One region of the Thalassorhabdus alkalitolerans genome, then DNA from elsewhere that is predicted to be linked to it. Evidence: riboswitches for the same ligand, from Rfam matches in the RefSeq annotation. Region 1 holds a riboswitch; each other region holds the start of a gene.
What was found. Region 1 has a riboswitch for cobalamin ahead of ACFPU1_RS12775 (ABC transporter substrate-binding protein). Riboswitches for the same ligand answer to the same signal wherever they lie in the genome.
Positions count from the first base shown of each region.

Region 2: linked by a shared signal. The riboswitch ahead of ACFPU1_RS09075 (ribonucleoside-diphosphate reductase subunit alpha) and the one ahead of ACFPU1_RS12775 (ABC transporter substrate-binding protein) in region 1 are both predicted to bind cobalamin.
Region 3: linked by a shared signal. The riboswitch ahead of ACFPU1_RS15390 (ABC transporter substrate-binding protein) and the one ahead of ACFPU1_RS12775 (ABC transporter substrate-binding protein) in region 1 are both predicted to bind cobalamin.
Region 4: linked by a shared signal. The riboswitch ahead of ACFPU1_RS09695 (5-methyltetrahydropteroyltriglutamate--homocysteine S-methyltransferase) and the one ahead of ACFPU1_RS12775 (ABC transporter substrate-binding protein) in region 1 are both predicted to bind cobalamin.

Region 1 is NZ_JBHSOZ010000005.1:377,251-382,723, forward strand. It holds gene ACFPU1_RS12760 ((2Fe-2S) ferredoxin domain-containing protein) at 1-323, opposite strand, end outside; gene ACFPU1_RS12765 (heme ABC transporter ATP-binding protein) at 343-1,119, opposite strand; gene ACFPU1_RS12770 (FecCD family ABC transporter permease) at 1,119-2,150, opposite strand; gene ACFPU1_RS12775 (ABC transporter substrate-binding protein) at 2,254-3,261, opposite strand; cobalamin riboswitch at 3,572-3,770, opposite strand; gene ACFPU1_RS12780 (hypothetical protein) at 3,903-4,244, shown strand; gene ACFPU1_RS12785 (DUF2243 domain-containing protein) at 4,564-4,953, shown strand; gene cysI (assimilatory sulfite reductase (NADPH) hemoprotein subunit) at 5,031-5,473, opposite strand, start outside.
Region 2 is NZ_JBHSOZ010000003.1:1,289,217-1,294,689, reverse strand. It holds gene ACFPU1_RS09090 (ROK family protein) at 1-655, shown strand, start outside; gene ACFPU1_RS09085 (hypothetical protein) at 730-861, shown strand; gene ACFPU1_RS09080 (DUF2971 domain-containing protein) at 1,179-2,153, shown strand; cobalamin riboswitch at 2,428-2,624, shown strand; gene ACFPU1_RS09075 (ribonucleoside-diphosphate reductase subunit alpha) at 2,811-5,102, shown strand; gene ACFPU1_RS09070 (ribonucleotide-diphosphate reductase subunit beta) at 5,129-5,473, shown strand, end outside.
Region 3 is NZ_JBHSOZ010000010.1:78,765-84,237, forward strand. It holds gene ACFPU1_RS15380 (ATP-binding protein) at 1-1,625, shown strand, start outside; gene ACFPU1_RS15385 (class I SAM-dependent methyltransferase) at 1,788-2,519, shown strand; cobalamin riboswitch at 2,599-2,793, shown strand; gene ACFPU1_RS15390 (ABC transporter substrate-binding protein) at 3,009-4,040, shown strand; gene ACFPU1_RS15395 (FecCD family ABC transporter permease) at 4,021-5,061, shown strand; gene ACFPU1_RS15400 (heme ABC transporter ATP-binding protein) at 5,084-5,473, shown strand, end outside.
Region 4 is NZ_JBHSOZ010000004.1:35,033-40,505, forward strand. It holds gene ACFPU1_RS09685 (alpha/beta fold hydrolase) at 1-441, shown strand, start outside; gene ACFPU1_RS09690 (patatin-like phospholipase family protein) at 460-1,308, shown strand; cobalamin riboswitch at 1,386-1,577, shown strand; gene ACFPU1_RS09695 (5-methyltetrahydropteroyltriglutamate--homocysteine S-methyltransferase) at 1,794-2,924, shown strand; gene megL (methionine gamma-lyase) at 3,164-4,348, shown strand; gene dctP (TRAP transporter substrate-binding protein DctP) at 4,593-5,473, shown strand, end outside.

The DNA of each region.
Region 1 (5,473 bases):
AAGAAACCACCATCACTATATTGATAAGCTAATGAGTCTTCCAAAATCGTTTTTTCCTGTATATGCTTTGTTATAATTTCTTTTCCTGTTTGTCTACTAATACCTTGATACCATATACCTTCTGGGTAAACAATGACCACACAAGCGTCCTCACATCTTCCATTACACCGTGTTCTTGTCGTATGAACCATGTCGTCTATTCCAAGGTCCTTAATTGCTTCCCTGATTGCTAAAGTAACTTCTTCTCCACCCTGCTTCATACAGCTTCCCCCGTTACAAATCAGAATGTGGTGGGAAGTTTCTGATAAATTCCAAGTCGCCATAAATAAATTGCCCCCTTTGTTAAGAATGCATCCCTTCAGATAAATAAGTAATAGCAAGTTTCTTGGTTATGGGGTGCTCCATTACTACAGTTTCAACGCCGAAAATTTTTCTCATTAGCTCAGTGGTTAATACATCCTGTGGGGTTCCTGATGCATAGATCTCCCCATGGTTAAGCACGTAGATCTTATCGCAGTATGCTGCAGCCAGGTTTAAGTCATGTAAAGCTCCTATTACCGTCTGCTTTAAACGCTTAACCAGATCTAATATTTGGAGCTGGTGCTGGATATCGAGATGATTCGTCGGCTCATCCAAAACAAGGACATCAGCCTCTTGTGTTAACGCTCTGGCTATTATAACCCTTTGTTTTTCCCCACCTGATAACGAGGCGAAGCTTCTTCTGGAAAACGAAAGCATCCCCACTTCTGATAATGCTTTTTCTGCAATTTTTTCATCCTCTATGTTATCTCTGTCCAGAAAACGTTTGTGAGGGGATCTGCCCATAAGTACCATTTCTTTTACCGAAAAATCAAACGGAACACTTGACTCCTGGCTGACAACGGCCATATGTTTCGCCGTTTTTTTAGCCGTCCAATTATATATATTTTCACCGTTTACTTCCACAATGCCAAAGTCAGGCTTAAGGTGGCGATAAATGCTTTTTAACATCGTAGATTTCCCGCTGCCGTTAGGTCCCACAATCCCGACAAATTCATTTGTATCTACATGTAAATTAATATTTTGCAGTATTTTTTCACCTGATAAATCTTTTGAAAGATCTTCTACTTTTACATGCATTATGATTCACTCCCAAACGAGTATGTACTTCTTCGCAAGAGCCAAATAAAAAACGGTCCTCCGCATAAGGCGGTTAGAATACCTATAGGCATTTCCTCAGGTGCAGCAATCAGCCTTGCTCCAATATCAGCCCATATTAGAAATACAGCTCCAAGCAAAGCACTGACCGGCAGCACCCTTTTATGGTCTGAGCCGATAAGCAGCCTCACAATATGGGGAATCATTAACCCTACAAAGCCAATGGCTCCACTGACGGCTACCAAAACCCCAGTAAGAAGAGCAGTAATAACTAAAAGGATCTTTCGGAATTGATCAATATTCATCCCTAACGTAGCTGCCGTCTCCTCTCCCATAAGGAGAAGATTTAATGAACGTGATTGAAACCAAAGAAAAAGAAACACAATAACAAGAGAAGCTAAGGGAATCGACAGGTTCCCCCAGGTTCCTCCGGCTAAACTGCCCATCAACCAGTAAAGAGCGTTTCGAATTCCTTCTTCTCTAGGCGCAGAAATAACAATGAAGCTCGTCACTGCACTCAATATCATAGAAATGGCTATGCCGGCTAGAAGGAGCCTCGCAGTAGAAATTCGTTTATTTACTTGCGCTAACATAAAAACCAGAACAATGGAAACTAATGCTCCTAAAAACGCAGCAAGTGAAAGAGCATATTGGCCAAATACACTGAAAGCTCCAAACAGAATCACCAAGGTAGCTCCAACAGAAGCACCTGAAGACACACCGAGAATAAAAGGATCGGCCAGGGAGTTTCGAACCAGGGCCTGGATAGCCACACCTACAATTGAGAGTCCTGCTCCTACCACAGCGCCCAAAAGCACTCTGGGCAAGCGGATATCCCAAACGATGTGTTCATGAGCAGGAGTCCACTCAGCTGTGATCCACGCATTCACAAACGGAACCTTCGAAACAATGATTCCCCATACTGCTTCAGGGGAAATAGCAACTGGTCCCAGCATTACCCCTGCAGTTATCGATATCAACAGTAATCCTAGAAGACCGCTGAGCCAAAGCATGTAGGTAACTTTATTCCTTTTTAGCTGTTTCTCCTCCATTTTATCTTTCCCTGATAAAGGGGTGGTCTCATAAGTTTTTGCTATACCGCTCATAAGAAGTCCCCTAATTTTCGTTAGCTATATCCGGGTAAAATCCTTCTGCCATCAACTCAAACGCTTCAGGAGCTCTGACTCCTTCAGCAGCAGCGGATAAGGGAACAACTACAAAATTCTCTTCTTGTATTGCTGTCACACTTTCCAAGGCATCATATGATAACAAAAATTCTTTTTTCTGCTCTGCTGTTGTTTCCCCGTAATCAACAATAACGATCCATTCAGGGTCCTCCTCAATCACCGCTTCCCAGCTTACGTTCCCCCAGTTTTGGTCCAAAGCATCAGAGAATATGTTAGTACCGCCTGCCATTTCAATTAAGTTTGTCATAAAAAATTGACTGCCAGTCATTGGCTCTTGTTCCCCGCTATCATATACAAATACCTTAAAGGGATCATCTGTATCCGGGTCTATTTGCGATTGAACGTCAGCAATCCGCTGATCCATAGCAGAGATTAATTCCTCAGCTCTTTCTTCCACTCTAAATATCTGGCCTATATTAGTAATATCCTGATATACATCATCAAGCGTCGGGCCAATCATTGAAGAAGACTCATGAAGATAAGGGGTGATCCCGTACTCAAGGAGCTGAGTAAAGGTTCCTATATTGTCCTCTGTAAAAGCACTTTCCCATCCTGCGTAAGCAAAATCAGGTTCAACATTTAAAAAAGGCTCCTGGGAAGGGTATTGATCTGCCAAAACAGGTACACTCTCATAGGCATCCTGGTATTCAGGATGTATGCCGTCATCTAAATATGCAGTCCCTGCCATATGGTCTTCAAGCCCTAGAGCGAGCATAACTTCTGTTACGTGCTGGTTTAATGTCACTGCACGCTGGGGTGCTTCTTCAAATGTAAGTTCTTCCCCATTGTTCTCAATGACCACTGCTTCATCCTGGGACAAAGAATCAGCCTCCGCTTCAGCAGCTCCGGTTTCAGTATCCCCCTCTGCTCCACATGCTGCCATAATAAGAGTTCCGATCAGTAAAAAAGACAACGGATATGTTTTGCTCCAATTCATTTTATTTCTCCTCCTCAGTAATCGCAAATAGTAATTATTACGATTTATATTTTGAATTATAAGGACACTTCCTCTTTTTGTAAAGATTTCTTTCCTCTTCATACCAAAGCGTGTTACTTGTGTACTTTTTACATTAACTGCAACCACTCCTTTACCAAAAAAATAAGCGTTTCTACCCCGGGGATCGGGTTAGAAACGCTTACTTCTCATCAAATATATCTGGAAGTCTTGTCACGCCTATTAAGGTTATATTCAAGTGAAGGCACACTTTAGTGCAGCATCTAACCACCTCCCTAATTCCCGTAGGTCAACAGTGATGTTGAAATAGGCAGGTCTCCTGACTTGGGGGTTATCCTCTCGTCCCTTCCCGGGTGTTACCCAGTGAGATTACTCGAGAAAGCCAATCATTACATTGGCCCCCTTACAGTGGCGGGTCCGTGCCGGAGTTTCACCGGACTTCCCTATTAAGCAGGCAGTATTTGCCTTGCACCTATTTCCATTGCATGTATAATTTTAGTAAATCGTATCATTGATTCCTTGCCTTGTCCATCTTCTCTTTTCCCAATCTAAAGTTTTATGTTCGTCTGTTTCGGATAATGAGTTTAAAAAGGTGAAATAATAATAAAAAGGAGGTAATAGGAATGGCGCACGATCACTCTGTTCATGAAAAACATTCCCACGAGCACAGCTTGTCTTGCGGGCACACTAAAATTAAACATGGTGACCATATTGATTATGTTCATGACGGTCACCTTCACCGCGAGCACAACGGCCACTGGGACGAATGTAAAATTTCAGTAACAGAAAGTAACCCTGACGAATGTGCCCCCATGAACTGCGGATGTACTCACAATGATGACTGCGGTCACGAGGTTGTTCCTCATGGCGATCACTATGACTTTATTGTCAATGGACGTCTGCACCATGTACATGGCTACCACTGTGATGACCACGGACCTGTAGAATTAGTAAAAATAGATTAGTGTCTTCTGCGGCTGTCCCATTAACGGGGCAGCCTTTTTGGTGTCATGAAGATTGTAAATGTCGTCCAGTATATACCACGCGTAGACATTTATCATCGTTGTATTTCACTGCCGGACAAAGCCTGTTATCAGGTTATCAAATAGTATTTCTTCTTTTGTTCAAAACATTATTTCATGTTCCTGCCAGAGGATCAATCCATATTCAGCTAAGTGATCGAAATGCATGAAGGAGTGCCGGAAAAAATAAAGAAAAGATATAACGGGGATGTGAAAATTAAATGTAAGCACAGGTAAATAGTAACAAGAGAAAGGAGGTACCATGTTGACTCGCTTCATCAGTTACTTCTTTGGTGTTTTTTATGTAGACTTGCTGTTTCATCAATATCAGGCTCAAGCTTTTGGGTTTCCTGCCCAAACGACGGGAGAAAGGCTGGGGGTTTTGGCTTTTGCCGGAGCAGTCACATTGCTTTTTTATTTTATCTCCTGGCGTTTCTTTCCGCCTTCTTTTTTCCATGGTGTCCTCATTGCCTCAGGCTTTTTTGCGACGTTTGATATTATCGTCATACATTGGATATTTCATCTTCATCGTCTTACATATGGCCCGGAAGCTTTTATTATTGAACTTCTGCTCGTTATCACAGGCTTTGGTATGCTTGCTTACGGTCTTATCAGAGAAAGGAAGACGATAATTGAGGAAAAGTACTATTAATAAATACCATCTTCCTTTACAAAAAAGGTCCCTTATACTCTTTTGTATAGAGAATAAGGGACCTTGATTAATTCTAATTAAGCATGAAAGTTCGTGCCATCGGTCACTGCTTCAATAACGCCTGCTCTAATCACAAAATCACCAAAATGCTCGCCTTCACTGCGTTCTTTAGCATACCTTGAAAGAAGTACTCTCAACTCACTTAGAATTTCTTCTTCCCCGATATTTTCCCGGTACATTTTGTTTAAGCGGCTGCCGTCAAAGGCTGCACCTAGGTACATATTGTACTTTCCTGGTGCCTTACCGATAAATCCTATTTCTGCAAGGGTAGGACGGCCGCAGCTGTTTGGACAGCCGGTCATCCGGATGGTGATCTCTTCATCACGAAGACCATTTTCATCCACGATTTCATCAATTTTATCGATCATAGAAGGTAAGTAACGCTCTGCCTCAGCCATAGCCAATCCACAGGTCGGCATGGCTACACACGCCATTGAACTTCGACGGAGTGCAGTATAAT
Region 2 (5,473 bases), on a different contig from region 1:
TTGGAAAGGTGTTATAAAAAGTCCCCCAAACCTGCCTGGATGGGAGAACGTTCCCTTAAAAGAAATGATGGAACAATACTGGGGAGTTCCTGTATTTGTTGAAAATGATGCAAATTGTGCTGCTCTTGCAGAAGCTGTGAAGGGTATAGGCGCTGATGCTGAGAGTATATTCTACCTTACAGTTAGCACAGGCGTTGGAGGCTCTTATATTGTAAACAAGGAAATCATTCATGGGAAAGATGGATTTTCAGGGGAAGTCGGTTATATGATGATGAATTCCGGCAAAAGCTTTAAAGATGCAGTAAGCGGAAAAGCATTGGAGAAGCAATGCCAAAGTGCGGGTATACCAGGAAATGTAAGACAACTCTTTTATTTAGCTGAAGTGGAAAAGGAAGAAATTTCAGCGGGAATTGTGGATCAATTTACTACAAACCTGTCTATACTGCTCGCGAATGTCATCTTTTTATTAAACCCTGAGAAGCTCATCTTGGGAGGAGGGGTGATGGCTTCTTCATCATACTTTTTAGGCCAGCTCAAGGAAAAGACAAATCATTTGGTCTACCCGAAATTTAAGAAAGAGGCCGAGATTTACGATGCCTTGTCGGGGCAAAAGGCAGGAGCGATAGGGGCCGCTCTCCTCCCCCATTACAGATAGACCTCACTTATTTTACCCTCCTTCAAATAAAATGCGGCTAATAGCTAACATTATAAAAGGAGGGGGTGAAGAGGGTGAGCCATAAAAACACAAAGAAAAGTGGAAGCTCGTTTATAAACGAGGCCTACCGTTCACAAAAAAGCCCAGATGAACCTGGAAGTACAGAGCCGGCAAAAGAAAGATCATTTCAGCAAAAAAAGAAGTAGATAAAAAAGGGTGGTCTCAATGAGAATTTTTTGAGACCGTCTTTTTTTCATAGGTTCTGTCAAAGTTCCAAGTTATATTTGTCATGTCGAAGAGTGGCCCCTTTGGAAAAAGCAGGAGTCGAACGAAAATAGACAGTAAGCCGAAAGGATTTGGGTAAATGTATAATGCCTAAATGAGCTCCTGATATTCTGAGTCACGCATACCAGTACATGGGGCGCACCAATGAAAAAATCGTGGACCGGGGATTATTCTTACACAAAGAAGGGAAAATACAAGCTGGAAATAAGACTTATGCTTGAGTAGAAGGGGAGAAACCATGGATAAAAAGGGGACACTGGCAGAGGCTTTATCGCTGCATTTTTGGCAGTCGGTAGACCAGCAAATCAGAAAAGATCACACTGTACAAAAGGAACTGTATCATTACACCGGTTTAGATAGTTTAATGGGCATGGTAGAAACAAACAATTTGTGGATGAGCAGAGGAACCTTTTTAAATGACTCAAATGAACTTATTTATATAGAAGGAATTATTAATAAAGTATTGGGACAGGTCGAAAATAAGCTGACGGATAACTTTGGGGAAGATACATATATACAGGAACTGAAAAAGTTATTTATTTTAGAATTAAAACAGACATGGCAAAGGTTTATGGAGAAGATAGACCTTGACGATTTTGAGGTATATATATTCTCTCTGACCGAAAATAAAGACTCTTTGGCTCTTTGGTATAACTACGCAAAAGGCGACGGATACAATATCGGCTTTTCCTCTGGTGACATGCTGAAAAAAATAAATGATTTTTCCAGTCATTTTGCCCGTGAATATACCTTAGTGTATGGAAGGGTAATATACGACAGAAGAGAACAAGAACAAATAGTTATGGATTTTCTCATGGAAACCTTTCAATATCTATCCCATCTTCACCCTCAGTATACGCTGCAAGAAATCGGGGGAGAGCTGTCAGAACATTTCTTTTCTATACTAGCAACTTGTTCGATCTTTTTTAAGGATGAGGCTTTTAAAAGTGAAGAAGAATATCGAATTGCTCTTCCACGAAAGCTCACTACCAAAGAGAGGGGCCCAGAGGTTTTCTTCCGGGCTTCAAATGGAGTAATCATCCCGTTTATTACGATTCATTTTCCAGAGAAACTTCCTATAAAACGTGTGACCATCGGTCCGAAAAATAACATAGACATTGCTAAAGCAGGTATGGAGTATTACTTAAAAAGTAAGGGATATGAAACGGAGAGGATGGTTATTAGTAAGTCCGTTGCTTCACTGAGGTATTAATTCTTTTATGCAGGGGTTAGTGTAGGTAATATAAATGTATTTTCAGCGAATAGGAAAAGAAAAACAACGCAGCCTTAGACTTTTCGGGTATTACGACAAAATGTGATAATTGACGTCAAATGCTCCCCCCATGTAATAGTAGAGATGCTTTACATTTGAAGAAATAAATTAATAATCTATGGATCTATGAACTTGCTAAATTGGGATAAGTCATGTAGTATGAATGTAGAATTTCACAAGATATTGTGTTTTTTGTTATCGAGAAAACTATATATTGTTTGCCTTGAGATGAGATGCCATTTGGCGTAAAAGGGAATTTGGTGAAAATCCAAGACTGCCCCCGCAACTGTAAGTGCTGACGAAATGAGTCGTATCCACTGTATAAATAAACTTGATCGGTTTTTATACGGGAAGGAGCTCATGGACGGAAGACGCACAAGTCAGGAGACCTGTCTTATCTTAAGATGTTTCACCTTCTTCGGGGATTGAGAAGATGAAACGGTGGCACAGGGAAAGACCAAAGTATCTTTCTCCATTACTTGCTATCGTTTCATCCGCTCACATTAATTTGAGCGGATTTTTTAATTCGAAAAAATATCAGGAGCGGTGAGACGACAACGGCCAGCTTAGAATAAAGCAGGAATAAGGAGGAAGAAAATGACAGTACATGTTAAAGAGGAATTACATGAAGTGATGGATACAATTGATAAAGCTTTTGATCGTTACAATTTTAATGCAAAGGAAATCAAAGAATATATTACATCTTTTACAGGAACGGATAAAGACGTGAACCATCAAGCTATGCTCTATGCATTAAATCAAATACAAATGGACCAGCCAGACTGGACGTTTGTTGCAGCACGGCTGTATTTAAATGAACTATACAAGCAGGCGGCTTTACATAGAGGGTACAGCACGGCGGAGAGACGATATGGAAGCTTGTATAAGCTAATGAAAACGTTACGTGAGAAAGGAATCTATTCCGATCATTTGTTAGCAGCATATTCTGAACAGGAAATTAAGGAATTAGAACGGGAAATTGAACCCAAGCGAGATGAGTTGTTTACTTACATAGGTTTATTTTTACTGGCAGACCGGTATTTAGCGAGAGATCATGAGGGGAAAGTATTTGAGCTGCCGCAGGAGCGGTTTATGATCATTGCGATGACCCTTATGCAGAAGGAAGAAAAAAACAAAAGGCTGGAAAAAGTAAAGGAAGCATATTGGGCACTAAGCAATTTATATATGACGGTTGCGACTCCTACTTTATCTAATGCAGGAAAAAGTTTTGGTCAATTGTCTTCTTGTTTTATAGATACAGTTGATGACTCACTTGACAGTATTTACCTGAATAACTGGGACATTGCCCGCCTCAGCAAGGATGGCGGTGGGATTGGCATTTATTATGGGAAGGTAAGAGCTTTAGGATCAGATATAAAGAAGTTTAAAGGTAATTCCTCTGGAGTGGTACCGTGGATCAGGCTGATTAATGACACAGCTGTGAGTGTGGACCAGCTGGGACAGCGTCAAGGGGCGGTGGCTGTTTATTTAGACTTATTCCACAAGGACATTATGAACGGTTTTCTTGACTTAAAAACAAATAATGGTGATGAAAGAAGGAAAGCTCACGATATTTTTACCGGGGTTACGATACCTGACCTATTTATGCATAAGTTACAGGAGACAGATGAGAACGGAAGAAGCATAGGCGAATGGCATGTGTTTTGTCCTCACCAGGTGAAACAAATCATGGGCTGGAAGAGTGAAGATGGCACTCCGGTTGGTCTTGAAGACTTTTATGACGAAGAAGACCGTAAATATTTTACAGAAAAGTATGAAGAAGCAGTCAATCACCCTCTTCTTCCGCGAAAGACCTACCGAGCCATGGATATCATGGCAAGAATTATGGTGGCACAGCTGGAAACAGGAACACCTTACATGTTCTACCGGGATGAAGTAAATCGTCAAAATCCAAACAAGCATTTGAAAGGGGAGGGAAGAACCTCTATCTATTGCAGTAATTTATGCACAGAAATTACACAAAATATGTCACCTTCCCCTATTAGTCAAGAGTATGAAGACGAAGAGGGAAACATTGTTATTGTCCGTAAACCAGGAGATTTTGTGGTGTGTAATTTATCTTCTATTAATCTTCCGTCAGCAGTAAGGGATGAGGTCTTAGAAAGGCTGATACCTATTCAGATGAGGATGCTTGATAATGTCATTGACTTAAACAACATTCCAGTGGGTCAGGCGCAAGTTACCAACAGAAAGTACAGAGCGGTGGGTCTTGGAACGTTTGGCTGGCATCACCTTTTGGCATTAAAAGGAATCCAGTGGGAATCTGAGAAGTCTGTGGAATACGCAGATAAAATATACGAAGACATTGCCTATCACACGATTCAATCTTCCATGGAATTGGCAAAAGAAAAAGGGGCTTATAGTAAATTTCAAGGTTCTGAGTGGGAAACAGGTCTTTATTTTGAGCGAAGAGGCTATACGTCAAAACGGTGGCAGGAATTACAGGAAGAGGTGGCTGCTACTGGAGTGAGAAACGGATGGATGATGGCTGTAGCTCCTAATTCTTCTACTGCCAAAATCGGTGGATCCACAGATGGAATTGACCCGTTGTACGCAGTGGAATTTGCTGAAGAAAAGAAGAACTTTAAGTTTAAGGTAACAGCTCCAGACTTAAATCACCATACGTATCTCTATTACCAACGGGCCCGCCATGAACTGGACCAGATTTGGAGCATCAGGCAAAACGCTGCCAGACAGCGCCATGTTGATCAGTCAATAAGCTTTAATATTTATGTCCGTCATGACATTAAGGCTAAAGAGTTGCTCAACCTTCATTTTGAAGCCTGGAAACAGGGGTTGAAAACCACCTATTATGTACGGAGCACTTCCCAGTCAGAAATTGAAGAGTGTGAAGCTTGTCACAGCTAACTTAACCTATTTTAGGAGGGATCGAAATGTCCTCATTGTCAAAAGTGAAATTAATGAATCCAGCAGCCCCGAATAAATCTACAGGCATTATTAATGGACAGTCTTCAGGACTGCTTAACTGGAATGATATAGCTTATCCACAAATGTATGAGTTATATCAGACTCTCCTTTCGAACTTCTGGAAGGCTCAGGAAATTAATATGCAGGATGATATTAAACAATGGGATCATTTAAGTGATGTTGAAAAAGATGTGTTCCTGAGAATCAATACTCAGCTTGCCTCATTGGACAGCCTGCAAACTCCAACCATGAGCCAGGTAATGGATTATGTGACAGATTCCAGCTTTAAAGCAATTTTTGCGGTTGTAGCC
Region 3 (5,473 bases), on a different contig from region 1:
CTTCTTTAATGGAGGAGTATGATGACGACATAGAAGCACTTGAAACAATCGAAGGGATCGCCGCCTCATACGAAACGAGGCTGACAATCTTTGAAGGCACGGAACACATCTGGTCCTCAACCGCTGAGGACCCTTATAATGTCTACCTGCCCTCAGACATTTTCTTAGAAAATGAGATCCTCTCAAGGGTCATTACTGAAAATGAAAGTGTCGTCACCCACGGGGATTTTCCGGTATATGAAAATGGTGAGGAAATCCATAATGAGATCTTTGTGGTCGGTATCCCTCTGGAAATGGGAGAGGACGATGGCGCATTATTTCTTTATCAGTCTCTTGCTGTAATAGAGGATACGACAGGAGTGACAAGGCAGATTATCCTTCTTTCTGCGGGAATTGCTATTATTTTAACGACTATTTTTGCATTTTTTCTCTCAAGCCGGATTACTGCCCCCCTCCGAAAAATGAGGCAGGTCACACTTGAAGTAGCAGAAGGGAAGTTTGACACAAAGGTTCCAACACTCACTAACGATGAAATCGGGCAGCTTGCTAATGCCTTTAACCGAATGCGCCGGGAACTAAACAGAAGCGTAACCCAGGTTAATCAAGAAAAAGAGCAGCTTTCCCGAGTCCTAAGCAGTATGGCCGACGGGGTAGTAACGATTGACCGCAAAGGAAGCATTTTGATTACTAACCCTCCTGCAGATCGTTTTCTTCAGGCCTATTATTATGAAATGGGTGGAGAATTAACACTGGAAAAGCTGCCAAAGGATATGAAAAAGCTCTTTCAGCAGGTAGTGGCGATCGAGCGGGAACAAGTAACGGAAATTGATTTGCAAGGACGGCACTATGCGATTATTATGACACCTCTATATGATGGCACCTTTGTGAGAGGGGTCGTTGTGCTGATAAGAGACATGACAGAGGAGAAGCAGCACGATAAGCTGAGAAAAGACTTTATTGCCAATGTCTCCCATGAGCTAAGAACCCCGATATCGATGCTTCAAGGGTATAGTGAGGCAATTATTGATGATATTGCAGCTACAGATGAGGAGAAAAAGGAGCTTGGCCAGATTATATATGAAGAGTCTCTCCGAATGGGTAGACTGGTCAATGAGCTTCTTGATATTGCCCGTATGGAGGCCGGCCATATTCAATTAAATAAAGAACCGATTCAGATCCATGAAATGAGCGCAAAAATAACCAGAAAGTTTCACGGTCTGGCTAAAGAAGCGGGAGTCAATCTTCAAACCGAAGTTACCGGCGAAGAGCCTGTGATGGATGTTGATCCAGACAGATATGAGCAGGTGCTGACGAACTTAATTCATAACGCCATTCGTCATACGGAGGCTGGCGGAACCGTGACACTTCGTGTGGAAACAGACAAATCCGGAGTTACTGTTGATGTGGAGGACACTGGGTCAGGTATACCAGAAGAAGACCTGCCCTTTGTGTTCGAACGTTTTTATAAGGCGGATAAAGCCAGAACCCGGGGCCGCTCAGGAACGGGCCTTGGCCTTGCTATCGCAAAGAATATTGTGGAGGGACACAACGGCCAGATTTCTGCTCACAGTAAAGTGGAGGAGGGTACGACTTTTACCTTTCATATACCAAGAGAAGACATTTAAAAACCCCGAAGTTATTTGTCTTCGTAGTGCTGTTGAAAAGAGAATTATTTTGGCATGGTAATAAAGAAGGGAGAGGGCAGCACAGGCTGAAAGCCCTCTCAGTCTTTGTCCGATGAACACTTACAAGCTCCATACAAAAGTTCAGGGAAAGGAGGGGGCACATTGAGAGAATGGTACGAAGAAAGCTTTCAGGAAGACTACCTGAGAATTTATGATCACAGGGATGAACAAAAAGCAGCTCGGGAGCTTGAAGCATTAATGTCCTATATTCCTCTTCAAAAAAAGATGACAGTGCTGGATCTGTGCTGTGGTCATGGACGCCATTGCCGATGGCTTGCCCGTAAGGATTTTGACGTAACCGGGGTTGATCTATCAGCTGTTTTATTGAAAAAAGCGATTGACTTGACCAGTGATCTTTCCATTAAATACATGCGTGCGGATGTAAGAAATATTCAATTTCGCAATGAATATGATGCTGTATTTAATTTATTTACAAGTTTTGGTTATTTTCCGGATGATGAAGAAAATGAGCTTGTTTTTAAAAATGCCTATCAAGCATTAAAGCCTGGGGGCTGGTTTTTATTTGACTATTTAAATCCTGAGTATGTTACGAAAAACCTAGTAGCAGTGGATGAATCAAATAAGGACGGCCTTCGCATCAGGCAGCAGAGGAAAATTGAGAATGGGTTTGTTGCGAAAACGATTACAATTTACGAAAATGAGTCTAAAAGAGAATACCTGGAACGAGTGAAGCTTTATTCTTCAGAGGAGCTTAAAAGTATGCTTGAAAGCAGCGGTTTCACTATTCAATCTCACTTTGGGGATTATGATGCTTCCCCTTACCAAACCGCCACATCTCCTCGACAAATTTTTATTTGCCATAAGGAGAAATAAAGGGAAAATGAAAAATTTGCTGAAAAAGCATCTTTTCAAACAAAAAATATCCTGTATACTTTGAATATGGAGAAAACAAAATACCGTTCACATCTATGGTCAATTTCCTATCAAGGGAAATGTTAAAAGGGAAGCCCGGTGAAAATCCGGCACGGTCCCGCCACTGTATACGCGTGGAACGCCTATCAAGCCACTGTCTGCTAGAAGCAGGTTGGGAAGGCAGGCTGATCCAGAACGCGGAAGTCAGGAGACCTGCCTTAGATGAATATATGCCAGGCCTTCGAGGAAAAGGTGGAAGCAGACGTGGTAACTGCCTTACGGCTGTCTTACAGTGACTTAGGTTATACACATGTATGCTCTCCTTTTTGAAAAAGGGGAGCTTTTTTTTGCATCTATAGGATGTTATTGACCAAAAAACAGGAAAAGCTGCCGTATCGAGTCCTTTCACCATTATAGAGAAAGAACGGAAAGTAAAAGGAGAGACAAAGAGTGAGAAAACAATGGGTAATGGGTACGTCAGTACTTTTAGTAATGAGTTTAGCAGCATGCGGAGAGACAGAGGATACAGGAGAAGAAGCTGCCGAGGATACGACTGAAGAATCTATGGAAGAAGAGGCAGCTGAGGAGCCGCAAGAAGACACTGATGCCGACGGAGAAGACGGTGCAGAAGCCGATTTTCCAGTGACGATTGAAGATGCTGTTGGTGAAGAAGTTACAATTGAGGAAGAGCCTCAAAGAATTGTCAGCTTGATTCCGAGCAATACAGAGACTGCTTTTGCATTAGGAGCCGGAGATCGCATTGTGGGAGTTACTGACAACGATACATACCCGGAAGAAGTGAATGATATTCAGAGTGTAGGCGGGATGGAATTCGATGTGGAAACCATTTTGTCATTAGAGCCTGATCTTGTTCTGGCTCATGAGTCATCCGCTCACTTCAGTGAGGAAGGTTTCAATCAATTGCAGGAGGCAGATATAACCGTTTTATTTGTAAATGAAGCTTCTGGCTTTGATGATGCTTACGATTCAATTGAAATGATCGGTGCGGCCACAGGGACGTATGAGGAGGCTGAAACGCTTGTAGCTGAGATGCAGGAAGGTGTTAACGAGCTCCAGGAACAAGCCCAGGAAATATCCGAGGATGAAAGACAAACAGTCTGGCTTGAGGTGGGGCCGGCTCCAGAAATTTATACTACTGGTACAAACACCTTTTTACATGAGATTCTGGAAATGATCAATGCTGAAAATGCTGCCCAAAATGAAGAGGGGTGGGTTCAGTACAGTGAAGAAGATGTTATCGCCTTAAATCCCGATGTGATCATTACAACCTATGGTTTTTATGTGGAAGATCCTGAAGAAGAAATTCTTTCACGATCAGGCTGGAGTGACATTCCAGCTGTAGAAAATGAAAGAATTTACGATGTACATGCAGATAAAGTTACAAGACCAGGACCTCGTTTAGTAGACGGTGCTGAAGCAATTGCTGAGCTGGTTTATCCTGATGTCTTTAACAACGAATAAAAAAAAGTGGGCTGCTTATGGAGGGAGTGTTCTCTTCCTTTTTGCAGCCCTTATTATTGGTATTTCAATTGGCAGTATTGGAATTCCTTTTTCAACGACAGTGATAGTTCTTCTTCAGGAAGGTGCCGGGATACCACTAGGCGCTGACATCGATTCCGTTACGCGAAACATTATTTTGGATATCCGTCTTCCTCGCGTAACTCTTGCCCTTTTGGTAGGGGCGTCTCTAGCCATGGCAGGATCTGCTTTTCAGGGATTTTTAAAAAATCCCCTGGCAGATCCATTCACACTGGGTGTATCATCCGGGGCAGCTCTTGGTGCTGTGATTGTTCTTTTTCTTGGGCTTTCTCTCCCGCTGATTGGAGCTTTTACTCTTCCTTTTGTCAGTGTGATCTCCGGATTTTTGACTCTTTTTCTAGTCCTGTTTTTTGCCAGGATTGTGCAAAAGAATTTAGCTACAGAAACTATTATTTTAGCCGGAATCATATTCAGTTCATTTCTAGGATCGTTGATGTCTCTTTTGATTGCATTAACAGGTGAGGAACTTCGCCAGATCATAACCTGGCTGATGGGGAGTGTATCAATGAGAGGGTGGAGTCATGTCCTTCTTATGCTTCCTTTCTTTATAACAGGAGCTGTTATTTTGTTTGCAAACAGCAGAGAACTGAATGCAATGGTTTTTGGTGAAGAGACAGCTAAAACGTTAGGAGTAAATACAGAAGCAAGAAAGATTTCCATCTTACTTGGAGCATCCTTGTTAACAGGGTCAGCAGTAGCGGTCTCAGGAACGATTGGATTTGTCGGACTGGTTATACCTCACCTGGTCCGTCTGTTGTTTGGAGCTGACCACCGTCATCATTTACCGTTATCGCTACTGATAGGAGGGGGATTTCTCGTATTAACAGACATGGCAGCAAGGACTCTGATTGCCCCGACGGAACTCCCTATTGGTGTATTAACAGCAATCATTGGTGCTCCTGTTTTTGGATTGCTTCTCCTGAGAGAACGCAAAAAGCTTTAAGCAGAAAAGGAGGTGCAGAAACGTGCTGACGATTGAACATATCTCCGGTGGTTATACAAATAAAGAAGATGTCGTAAAGGACATTAACCTTAACATTAACAAAGGGGAAATCTTTGGAATACTAGGTCCAAATGGAAGCGGAAAGTCCACGTTATTAAAAATCCTTCATGCCGCCCTTTCTTCCTCTTCAGGAAGAGTTCTTCTCGGTGACAAGGATATTATGGATTACTCCTCGAAAGAACTGGCAAAAAAAATGGCGGTACTCCCCCAGCATGCAGAGACTGCCTTCTCCTATAGTGTCAGACAGGTTGTGGAGCTTGGGAGATATCCTTATCAAAAGGGGTGGCTTGGTTTAACCACATCAGCTGATGAAGAAGTCATCCACCAAGCAATGCAGGAAACCAATGTCCTT
Region 4 (5,473 bases), on a different contig from region 1:
GCTGTCAAAGGCCTGATTCAACTCGGCCCTGTCCCTAAGGTGGTGGATGGCCTTCTTTATTTTATTGTGAAGAATGGAGTTCGGTTATCGCTTATAGATAAACCCGCGTTGTTCCTTGCCTTTTTTGGAGCCATCATCAATACAAATGACTGGCAAAGGTTTTTGAGTTTGCTTAAAGCATCTTTACCAACAAACGGGCTGGATGCCTCACAGTTTTATCACGCCTTTTTGCATTATGATTGTACAAAACGTCTTCCTTCTATTAAAGTACCTGTTTTACTTGTATACGGGGAAAAGGACAGAATTACTGGTAAGTATGCTTTGCCCATGAAAGGTTTTTTGCCGGACAGTACATTGATTTTTATAAAAAAATGCGGACATGAGATTCCTTTAAAAAGAAGTGTTGAATTGAACCTGCGCATCAAAGAATTTATTTCATGATTACAGGAGTGTGCATGTATGGAAACCGGGTTAGCATTTGCCGGAGGAGGAATACCGGGGTCGGCAGCTGTAGGAGTGCTGCTCGCTTTTGAAGAAGCTGGAATTAAGGTTTCACACGTAACCGGATCAAGTTCTGGAGCTATGGTAGCGGCGTTATACGCCTATGGCCATAAAGCAGAGACTTTAAAAAGGATTGTTCCTTCGTTAAACAGGCGTTTGCTTGATTTTGACTGGAGATCTCTTTTCTATAGAGCCTTATTTATTCGGCCCCGAGTAGAAGGGATATTGAAAGGGGAACGTTTACGAAATATTATGGTACAACACACAGGGGATGAACCTCTGTCTTCCTTGAAAATACCATGCGGAATCGTAGCAACTGATTACGGGCGGGGGACAAGCGTTGTTTTTTCTTCAAATTCTGTGGGAGATTATGAATATGTGAACAATACTTCAATAGCAGATGCCGTAAGGGCTAGCTTTGCGATTCCAGTACTCTTTAAACCGTATCATTATGGAGAAAGAATGTTGATTGATGGTGGCGTTACCTCAAATTGTCCTGTTAGAATATGCAGGGCATTGGGAGCAGAACGCGTTATTTCTGTAGATCCTATTACACCTATTATCAATGCAAAGTCTGGTTCAGCAAGCATCGTCAAAGTCATCAATAACGTCATCAACCTTTCATTGAAAACCCAAATGGAAGCAGAGCATAAGGAAGCCGATTATAATCTCTATCCGGAGGTAGGAGCTATCGGGGCTTTTGACTTTCGGAAGGCTAGTCATTGTATTGATTTAGGGTATGAGACAGCTATGGCGAAAATAGAAGAAATAAAAAAAGTATTAACAGAACAAGAACAAGAGTATTGAGGATATGCTGACATAATAGAAAATTTTACTAAAAGCATGGACAAAGGGAAGGAATCAGCTATATACTCAGAAGTATAATTAAATAATATTAAACAGGTGTTGTAAGTTGGTTTTATACATTACAGCTTAAAAGGGAAGCCGGTGAAAGTCCGGCACGGTTCCCGCCACTGTAAATCTGAGTAACCTGCAAAGATCCACTGCTGGAAAGCGGGAAGGAGCAGGAAACAATGAAGATAAGTCAGGAGACCTGCCTGTATGATTACACATGGACCTACGGGAAATAGGGAGGGGTGTTTGCTGAATTAATTGTATTAAGGTTCATTCCTTATGCTACATAGTTTGATAGAAGCATTCAGGCCGCTGTGGTTTGTTTGCTTTTTTGTGTTGTTAATTAGAATAGGGTACTATCCTCTATCAGTTGTCTGTGTCGTGACGCTGACAGTCTTACTAGTGAGAAACTCAAAAATAGAAGAGGAGAGAATAAAATGAGTGATACAGTAAAAGGACCATTTAGAGCAGATCATGTAGGCAGTTTCTTAAGACCGGAACGATTAAAAAAAGACCGCCTGCAGAGGAACAGAGGGGAAATCACAGCTGAGGAACTGTGGGAAATGGAGAATGAAGAAATAAAACGACTGGTAGATAAACAAAAAGAAGCTGGCTTAAAAGCTGTAACAGATGGGGAATTCAGACGTGCATGGTTCCATTTGGATTTCATGAAAGAAGTAGAAGGAATGGAATTTGTCACGTTGGATAAAGGCCTTATCTTCAGCGGAGGAACGGAAACAAAGGCAGAAGGTGCTAAGGTGACGGGCAAGCTGTCTTTTGGCGATCATCCTGTGGTGAAGGAATACAAATTCCTTCACAGTATTAAGGGAGACCATGAAGCAAGAATCACAATACCGAGTCCTAGCATGTTTATTTTCAGGACAGTAACGGATGAAGAAAAAAAATTCTATTCTTCAGAATCTGAACTCTTTGCTGATCTAGTTAAAGTATACAAAGACGCAATCAGTGCTTTATATGACTCAGGCTGCCGCCACCTGCAATTTGATGATACTACTTGGTCATTATTCCTGGAGGCCGAGAAGGACAAGGACCTGGTTCTGTCGGGGGGACTGCTTCAGGCCAGAGGTCTTGACCCACAAGAAACCCTTGAATTATTCGTTGACACTGTAAATGAGGCGATCGCAGACAAACCAAATGATATGACAATAACAATGCACGTTTGCAGAGGGAACTATAAGTCCACGTATGCATCAAGCGGCAGTTATGATGCGGTTTCCGAAATTATGTTCAAGAAATTAAACGTAGATGCTTTATTTCTTGAATTTGATGATGAACGTTCCGGAGGCTTTGAACCGTTAAGCCATGTAGAGCGCGAAGATTTTTATGTTGTCCTTGGTCTGATCACATCTAAATTTCCAGAGCTAGAGGATCCAGATCTAATTCAGAACAGAATTGAAGAAGCAGGAGAATATCTAAGAAAAGAGCAGTTATGCTTAAGCCCTCAATGTGGTTTTGCCTCCACAGAAGAAGGGAATCTTCTTACCGAAGAAGAACAATGGGCCAAGGTTCGACATGTGATCAGCATCGCAAATGACGTATGGAAATAGTGAGAAGAGCCTCATCGAGAAATCGATGAGGCTTTTTTTAATAAAGGCTTGATTACATTTTGTGGTTACTATAATCAAATGGTTTATGAAAATCAATATTAGCTTTGACAGAGCCTACATAAAAAGGATTCTATGTTATATGAGTATTACTAAGAGGAGAAAACAATATAATGTTAGAAAGCGCTTACAAAAAGAAAAGTTGTTGTGTATGCTTATAGTAAAGGTCAAGGGGGGATTTGATGAAAAAGAAAACGAGTCGTTTTGAAACAAAAGCTATACATGGCGGGTACGAACCGAATGAGCATTTTGACAGCTTGACTCCGCCTATCTATCAAACCTCTACGTTTACTTTTTCTTCATTGGACGAAGGTGCAAATAGATTTTCCGGTGAAGAAGAAGGGTTCATATATTCACGGATATCTAATCCCACGGTAGATGCACTGGAAAAGCGAGTCGCTGAGCTTGAGGGAGGCGAGAAAGCACTGGCGTTTAGTTCGGGTATGGCAGCAGTATCGGCTGCTTTAATAGGTTTCACAAAGAAAGAAGATCATATCTTGTGCTCAAAAGGAGTATACGGCTGTACCTTCGGACTTCTTCAGCTGTTAAAAGAAAAATACAATATCGACCACACTTTTTCCTCCTTAGATACGCCTGAAGAAATAATATCTAATATCAGAAGCAACACAACATGTATTTATATAGAAACACCGATTAACCCTACAATGAGATTAATAGATTTGGAGAAAGTGGCCTCTATAGCTAAAGAAAGAGGAATAAAAGTAATTGTAGATAATACGTTTTCCACCCCCTATTTGCAGCAACCGTTAAAAAAAGGCTGTGACATTGTTATTCATAGTGCGACTAAGTTTATTGGAGGACATGGAGATGTCATAGCAGGTCTTCTTGCCGGGAATGAAGAGATCGTTACCTATTTAAAGAAAACAGCACAAAAGGATATCGGAGGAGTCCTTTCACCATTTGATGCATGGCTGCTCCTGCGAGGACTCAAAACTTTGGCAGTAAGAATGGATAGACATTGTGAGAATGCAGAAAAAATTGCCACAGAGCTAAAAAAGCATTCTAAAATTCAAAGAGTATATTTCCCTGGTGACCAGGATCACCCTGATTACTCTATTATGCAGAAGCAAATGAAGAAGGGAGGAGGCCTCATTTCTTTTGAAGTAAAAGGAACACTTGAAGATATTAAGAAAATGGTAGATCAATTAAAGATGGTACGGATAGCAGTCAGCCTTGGGGATGCAGAAACGTTAATTCAGCATCCGGCTTCCATGACACATGCAGTGGTGCCTGAGGAGGAAAGAAAAGAAATGGCTATATCAGCAAGACTTTTGCGTTTGTCTATCGGTCTTGAAGCCTGGGAAGATATTTGGGAGGATCTTGAAGAAGCCCTTGATTCTATCTGAATGAAAGAATATCGCCCACTGATAATAAGAAACAGAACATGGCGTTCCCTTATCGCTCCCGGTTCGTTACTCTATAATTTATAAAAAACCGTTTGCTCTTAAAAAGCCAATCGGTTTTTTATTTTTTCAGTACTTCTAATAAATCTAGTTAGTAAAAAAACACTTCTTTACTTTGTCGCTTTTAAGCGCTAAAATAATTGTATATAAAAAAGGGAAAATTTTAAAAATTAAGGGAGAGATTACGGTGAAACTTAATAAGGGTATATCCTTATCTTCAATGGCTGCAGCGGCTCTGCTTTTGTCAGCTTGTGGAGATGATAGCAACTCAGCGGCAGATGCACAGAATGAAGGAACAGACCAGGAATCAGATGTAATTACTATTAAGGTAGGGCATATTGCCCCTGAGGGAGAGGCATATGCACTAGGTTTCGAAGCTTATGCTGAAGCTGTAGAAGAAGCTACAGATGGAAGAGTAGAATTTGAAATCTTTGGTGATGGCTCTTTAGGAGGGGAAAGAGAGCTGGCTGAGGGTGTACAAATAGGGAATATTGATATGAGCCTTGTCACTACCGGGGTAATTAGTAATTTTGTTCCAGAAGTGACAGCTTTGGAGTTTCCGTTTTTATTCAGGGACTTAGATCATGCCTACAAAACATTGGATGGAGAAATTGGACAAGAAATACTTGATGGTATGAATAGTGCCGGATTTAAAGGGATTGCTTTCTGGGAAAATGGCCAGCGTCATTTTGCCAATAACAAAAGACCTATTACAGAGCCTGAAGATTTAAACGGGTTAAATATGAGAACAATTGAAAGTGATATTTTAATCGAAACGTATGAGAGTTTAGGCACTCATCCTACTCCAATGGCTTTCCCTGAAGTGTACGGCGGCCTTCAGCAAGGAGTAATTGACGGAACAGACCAGTCGTATGGCGTGATTTGGAGTACAAATACCTATGAACAGCTGCCATATTTTACGGAATCGGGATTATATTATGCTTCGGCTACATTAATTATTAATGATGAGTTATATGAGGAGCTTCCGGAAGATATAAGAGAAACTATTATAGAACTTGGAAAAGAATATGCCCAAGTGCAACGTGAAATATCTCAGGAACTCGAAGA